DNA from 2 places in the Terriglobus albidus genome. Region 1 is predicted to be linked to the other one. Evidence: predicted binding sites of a transcription regulator. Region 1 holds the regulator's gene; the other holds the start of a gene.
The links. The regulator LexA, encoded in region 1, represses DNA repair genes until DNA is damaged. The targets are predictions, from matches to a motif close to CANTTCGCTTTTTATTCGC.
Positions count from the first base shown of each region.

Region 2: the regulator LexA is predicted to act here: its motif matches at 2,089-2,107, upstream of dinB (DNA polymerase IV).

Region 1 covers NZ_CP042806.1:4,045,953-4,049,365, reverse strand. The annotation lists gene FTW19_RS15970 (efflux RND transporter periplasmic adaptor subunit) at 1-990, opposite strand, end outside; gene lexA (transcriptional repressor LexA) at 1,223-1,825, opposite strand; gene FTW19_RS15960 (response regulator transcription factor) at 2,071-2,832, shown strand; gene FTW19_RS15955 (HAMP domain-containing histidine kinase) at 2,838-3,068, shown strand; gene FTW19_RS15950 (sigma-54-dependent transcriptional regulator) at 3,068-3,413, shown strand, end outside.
Region 2 covers NZ_CP042806.1:1,884,175-1,887,587, forward strand. The annotation lists gene FTW19_RS07570 (TonB-dependent receptor) at 1-1,423, shown strand, start outside; gene FTW19_RS07575 (low affinity iron permease family protein) at 1,482-1,937, opposite strand; gene dinB (DNA polymerase IV) at 2,141-3,247, shown strand; gene FTW19_RS07585 (patatin-like phospholipase family protein) at 3,256-3,413, opposite strand, start outside.

The sequences.
Region 1 (3,413 bases):
TGCGGTCATATTGGCCTTCAACTCGCCGCCGGGATTGTCGATCGATACCCGTACTTCGAAGGTCGTAACGTTGTCCTTCTCGACACCCAACGGAGCGATCTTGGTGACCTTGCCGTTGAAGACTTTGTCCTTGAAGCTTTCCACGCGGATGCGAGCAGGCTGACCCAGGTAAACCTTGCCGATATCGCTCTCATCGACCTTGCCCTGTACGTAGACCTGGGTTGTATCGCCCAGGGTCATGACCAGGGTGGCGGTGGATCCCATCACAAGAATGGAGCTGACGGCATTGCCGAGCTCTACATCCCGGGAGAGGATCATGCCGTCGATCGGAGAGACGATGTTGGTGTAGCTGAGCTGCTCTTCAAGCTGTTTGAGCGATGCCTGAGCCTGCGCAACCTGTGCCTCCGCCTGGTGCAATTTGGCGGTGTCAACGGTGATCTGGGCAAGAGCTTTATCGCGCGCATTGGCGGCGGCAGCGTACTTCTGCTGCGCATCATCCAGCGCCTGCTGGCTGACAACTCCTTGCTTGGACATCGCAAAAGCGCGTTCGTAAGTGTTTTTGAAGTTGGGCAGATCAGGAGCCTGGGCATTCACTTTGTCGAACTCGATTGCGGCGGCGGCGGCCCGAGCGTTGGATTCTGCGGCGGTCAGTTGCGCCTTCTGGGCGGCAACCTGATCGAGAAGTTCCTGCTGGTCGAGCTGGGCAAGAGGCTGGCCGATCTTGACCGGCTGGTTGATATCGGCAAAAAGCTTAGTGACGATGCCGGAGGCCTTGGATTTGACCTCGACTTTGACGATGGGCTGAACCTTACCGGTGGCAACTACAGAGCGAGCGATGTCGCCGCGTTCCACCTTCGACAACTGGGAAGCATCAATCTTCGAACTGGAGCCGGAGGCCTTGATGGCAAACGTAAGGCCCGCGGCCAGAACGACGACGGCAATGCCGCCCCAGATATACAGTTTGCGCTTGGATTTGCGGGGTGCGGCCATGATACTCCTGATCCTCCGGTGGGGTGGTTACGGAAGGGAGTACGCGCGAAATAGGAGATTGGTTCCCTGAAAGTTAGGTAACAGAGGACACGCCCTTAGGCGGCCTGGTGGGTTAGAGCATTTTTCCTGTAGGCGTAGTGTAGGGTTTCCGCATCTACGGGCGTTTTCGTTTTCCGCAATGAAAACGCCGCTGCACGCTCCTCCCGGGATACCCAGCAACAGGAAAAATGCTCTAGTACTTTCGTAGCACGCCCAGGACCTTACCCTGGATCGTTACCGCGGCCGCCGGGGCGAAGATCGGCGCCATCTCGGAGTTTGAAGGTTGTAGGCGAATCATGCTGCCTTCCCTGTAAAACCGCTTTAGGGTGGCATCAGTACCGTCCACCAAAGCGACGACAATTTCGCCCTCCCGGGCGGTGCGGGTACGCTCAACCAGAACATAGTCGCCGGAGACGATATGTTCGTCCCGCATGGAATCGCCACGGACCTCGAGAGCGAAGACCTCCCGGTTGCCAAGAATATCGCTGAGCGAGATGGTTTCAGCCGTCTCGACTGCTTCCACCGGCCGTCCAGCGGCAATGCGGCCTAACAGTGGAAGGCGATCGGTACCTTTCTTGGAAGAACGTGCCGGTAGAACGTCGATCGAACGGCTGCGATTGTGTGCACGCTGCAACAAACCTTTGTTCTGTAGGTTCGTGATGTGCTTGTGAACGGTGGCAAGCGAATTGACGCCGAGGCCGCTGGCGATCTCCTCATACGAAGGGGAATATCCGCAACGCTGCGTGAATGAGGTGAGGAAGTCGAGAACGTCCTTTTGCCGCCGGGTAATTGCCATGTCTGACATTTTAGCGAATAAAAAGCGAATCGCAACAGAGAAGACGTTAGGAAGTAACTCGCTAAATTCCTCTTTAGATTCCCGTTTTGGGGCTGCGGCAAAAAAGTCCTGGTAACGCAGGCTTGCGGTTACCCCTGTGCACGAATCAAGGTAGGTACATAAGTCTTATCTGCAAAGACGTGAACGAACGCAAGAGTCGGAACTTTTAGCTTTTCGCTAGGTTAGTCAGTGAATTGGAGAAACAAATGGGAATTCTGCTGGTGGAAGACGATAAAGCCCTTGGAATGCTCTTGAAGAGGGGACTTGAAAAAGAAGGTCATCAAGTCGAGTGGTTACAGGATGGAGAAGCCGCGCTCCATCACGCAATGGAAGAGAATCCGGAGCTTGTCGTTCTGGATCTGAGTTTGCCCAAAATGGATGGAGCTCAACTGCTTGAGGAAGTACACCGCAGGATGCCCCACACTTCCGTACTTGTACTGACCGGGCGGACTCAGGTCGAAGAGCGGGTGCGCTGTCTGGATCTCGGAGCCGACGATTATCTGCTCAAACCATTCAGCTTCCATGAGTTAACAGCGCGCTGCCGTGCTGTGATGCGCCGGAAGAAGCACGTACCCGATCAGCTTCTGAAGTACGGTGTCCTGGAAGTGAACCGTATGCTCCGTCAGGTGCGCGTGGCCGACGTGGAAGTAGAGCTGACCTCAAAGGAATATGCCCTGCTCGAGTACCTCCTGCTCCATAAGGGGAAGGCCGTTTCCCGTGCACAGCTTCTGAAGGGTGTTTGGCGGACAACGTCCCATACTGGGACCAATGTTGTGGACGTATACATCAACTACCTGCGCCGGAAGCTGACCGTGCAAGGGGTATCGGATGGCGCTGCGTTGATTGAAACGGTTCGCGGCGAGGGTTATCGGTTACGGAATATGTCATTCCTCGGTGGCCTTCCGGAAAAATCAGGTTCACAGAGCGTAGCCGCCGGTAGTACAACACGGATATTGCGACACGCGTGACAATTATGGATCGTGAACAGGTGCAGGAACTGAGTGTGATGCTGCATGACCTGTGCCAACCGCTGACGGCGTTGCAGTGCCGTCTAGAGTTGGCAGAGATGGAGGGCGACGAGGAAGGCATGCGTCGCGCCATAGCCGACAGTCTGACGGAATGCGAACGCTTGAATGGCATCGCAATGCGGATGCGGCAGCAGCTTCGAGAAGCGATGCAAGACGGGCCAGGGGACCTTAAATAATGCCATTTGAAACTAGGGTGGCGAACGGATCGGTATCCGTTCGCCATGCCGTTGTTGTCAGCGCAGACGGAGACCGGCGTTTTCGATGGGTTACGTCGCTTGAGGGCCTGCGTTGGCAGGTGGAGGCCGCTTCCGGCGGCGCAGAGGCGATGGCGAGCATGGAGCAGCATATTCCGGAAGCTCTTATTGTCGACAACTGGTTGCCGGACCTGGAAGTGGATGGATTTATCGCTTGGGTACGTCAGGCATTTCCATCGGTCGATATTCTGCGTGCCGATGGTGCACCGGTGGGAGACGGACCGAGAAGCCCACGGCGGCATGAGTTGCTGCATGTCCTACGGGCAG
Region 2 (3,413 bases), 2.2 Mb from region 1:
TCTGCCGGCGCCTGCAACCGTCACTCCGACCAGCCAGACACTTGGAACCGGGTACTACGTCTGCTCGGGGCAGAACTTTACCCCTTGCAATGGAGCCTCAGGCACCTCAGCCGGGAATGGCAGCAGCCTCGCATATCCAGACAGGTATCTTGGAGGCCGCGCACCGGTCTTCAACTTCTGGAACTTCGGTGTCCAGCGCGAGATTACGCAGAACATCACGATCACCCTCAACTATGTCGGCAGCCAAAGCCATTTCCTGGCGGGCGCGAACAACATTCGCGGGTTGCAGTCAGGGCAGGTGCCGGCATCGTATCTGGCATCGGTGGGCGCAGCGGATTGCAGCCAAACACCGGGCACAACGGCCTTCAACTCCTGCCTGAATCTGCCTGCAACAACGGCGAATCTTGCATTGGCACAGACCCGTAGCGGTGTAACGCTTGCCGCTCCGTACTCCGGTTACACCGCCGCCGCGGCTGTCAACTCAAATGCCACCATTGCTCACATGCTCACCTGGATGCCCCAGTATTCCGGTACCTCGGATACGTGGGGAAATGTCGCGAATGCGAATTACAACGCATTTCAGCTGAGCCTGGCTCATCGCGCGGCTCATGGTTTGACGCTGAATCTCAACTACACCTATTCGAAGAATATCGATGATGCCGGAACCGCCCGTTCGGGCTGGGATCTCCCTGCCGGCGTAACATCGACGGGCAGGGCATGGAAACAGAATGCGATCGACCGATCCCTCTCCATCAACTCGCAGCCGCATAACCTGAGCGTCTTTGGTGTCTATGAGCTGCCTTTCGGAAAGGGTAAGATCGGCGGGAACAACTTCCTTGTCCGCGCATTGCTTGGCGGATGGCAGACCGGAGACATCTTCCAGTACTCCTCCGGTCTTGCACTGGCCCTGGTCGGCTCCTGCAACACACAGCAAAACATCGGTCAAGGGACGTGCATGCCGGACTATAACCCCGCGTTCACCGGGTCAGTGCGCACCAGCGACGGCTGGGGTAAGGGAGTTACCGCGGCAACCCTGGGAACCAAGTCCTACTTGAATGGATATATCTCTACGACAAACTCAGGCATGGGCGCAGGCGGTGCGGCTTGTGGTTCATCGACGGGACCGTTCTGCAATGCCGGCAATGCCAAGATCGGTAACCTCACGCGTATTGGGGCGTATGGTCTACGCGGACCGAGCATCTATCGCCTCACATCAAACCTGCGCCGCACCTTCGACATCAATGACCGTGTGAAATTCCTCTTCGGTGTTGATTGCCAGAATGTAACGAACCACACCACCTTCGGAAACAATGCCGCGAATAACCAAATCACGGTCAACGTCAACAGCTCGACCTTCGGTACGTTGAACTTTGCCAGCGCGGACTCCCGCGCCTTCCAGTTCTCCGGCCGGTTGACCTTCTAGACTCTCCATACTCTTAAAACAGCGGGCCGCCTTTCATGGGTGGCTCGCTGTACGTATTTCAGGACTTTGCCCGTTGAGCGCGGGTCATGCATTCGGCGCGAATCGCCTCGTAGCGCTTATGCAGTTCGCCCAGCTCTTCATCGCTGAGCGATTCGATATCCATCATCTCGTTTTCGGCTTTGTCGATGGAGTGGATCAGCTCATCAAGCTTGAGATTGATGGCTTTGGCGTCACGATTCTGTGTGTTCTGAATCAAGAAGACCATGATGAAGGTGACGATGGTTGTGCCGGTATTGATGACCAGCTGCCAGGTGTCGGAATAATGGAACAGTGGGCCGGTAGCCGCCCACCCGCCAATCACCAGTACCGCTGCCAGGAACGCCCACTTCGATCCGACCCATGCAGATGCCTGCGCCGAGAAGTGCCCGAAAGTATCGGCCGTTGCCTGAGGTTTAACATTTGTCGATACGCGGACGGCGGCATTTTCCTTTTGAACTGTCTGATCTGCTGACATGCGCTGCCCCACCCAAAGCTACCAAGCAAAGACGTGAGTGACACATGTGCGGGTTGGCCGGGGCTGGATATAGCGAAGACCGTGACAAGACGTCACGACTGTGTGGCCGTCGAGCCTCTCGATCGATCACTTCAATCCGAGAATGTCAGTAGCGAATAGAAGGCGAAAATGTCACAATAGCGATGATGCCGGAGAACTTATCCGTGATTGAGGCCCTGGGAACGCGCAAGATCGTGCACGTCGACATGGATGCGTTCTATGCCTCGGTGGAGCAGAGGGACGATCCTTCATTGCGTGGACGGCCTGTTGTCGTGGCGTGGAAGGGTAAGCGGTCCGTGGTATGTGCGGCTTCGTATGAGGCGCGACGATTTGGTGTGCGGTCGGCGATGGCGGCGGTGCATGCAGAACGTCTGTGCCCTGAGGCGGTCTTCATCCCGCCTGATTTCACTCGCTATAAGGCAGTCTCGGCGGCAGTGCGTGAGATCTTTCAGCGTCACGCCGACCTGATTGAGCCGTTGTCGCTGGATGAGGCCTATCTCGATGTGACGGTGAACAAGACGGGGCTGCCGACGGCGACGCAGGTGGCGAAGACGATTCGGCGTCAGATCCGCGAAGAGCTGAATCTGACAGCCTCCGCCGGTGTGGCTCCGAATAAGTTTCTGGCGAAGATCGCCTCCGACTGGAAGAAGCCTGATGGACTGTTCGTGATTCAGCCGCATGAGGCGCAGGCATTTCTGTTGCCGCTTCCGATCGGGCGTATTCCAGGAGTTGGTAAGGTGACGGAGGTTCGGATGACGGAGCTTGGCGTGAAGACTGTCGGAGACATTCATGCGATGGAGATCGCGGCACTGGAGAGCTATTTCGGCCGTTGGGGTGTGCGCCTACATCAGCTATCTCGCGGCATCGACCACAACCCGGTCATGCCAAACCGGGTCCGTAAGCAGATCTCTGCTGAAGATACCTTTCCGGACGACGTTCCTCTGGCGGAGTGTGAATCGCATATTCGCAGGCTGGCAGAGAAAGTGTGGGTTGCGTCGCGGGAGAATGTGCGTGGTGCGAAGACCGTTGTGTTGAAGTTGAAGACGAAGGAGTTCAACACGCTGACGCGGAGCCTGACCTCCCAGATACCACCAGCGTCGTGTGAAGAAGTGACGAGTATCGCGCTGCGATTATGCGAGCGTGTTGCGCTGCCTCCCCAGCAGCTTTATCGCCTGGTCGGAGTAGGCCTCAGTAACTTTCAGGACGAAATGATGGAAGTAGAGTCTCCGTTGTTTTCTGCGATCAGAGAATCAGAGACAGATGCTCTTTGATCTCCTATCTATGGTTTTACGCAATGGTCTACCTGGATATTGCCGGAGAGCTGCTGAACGGGATTGGTTGAAGGCTTCTGCATGAGAGCATCGGCCGTCCATGTAGACGCGACAGCGATGCATGGGGCAACACGCGACTTGGCCTCTTCAATCTTTTGTGTCTGGA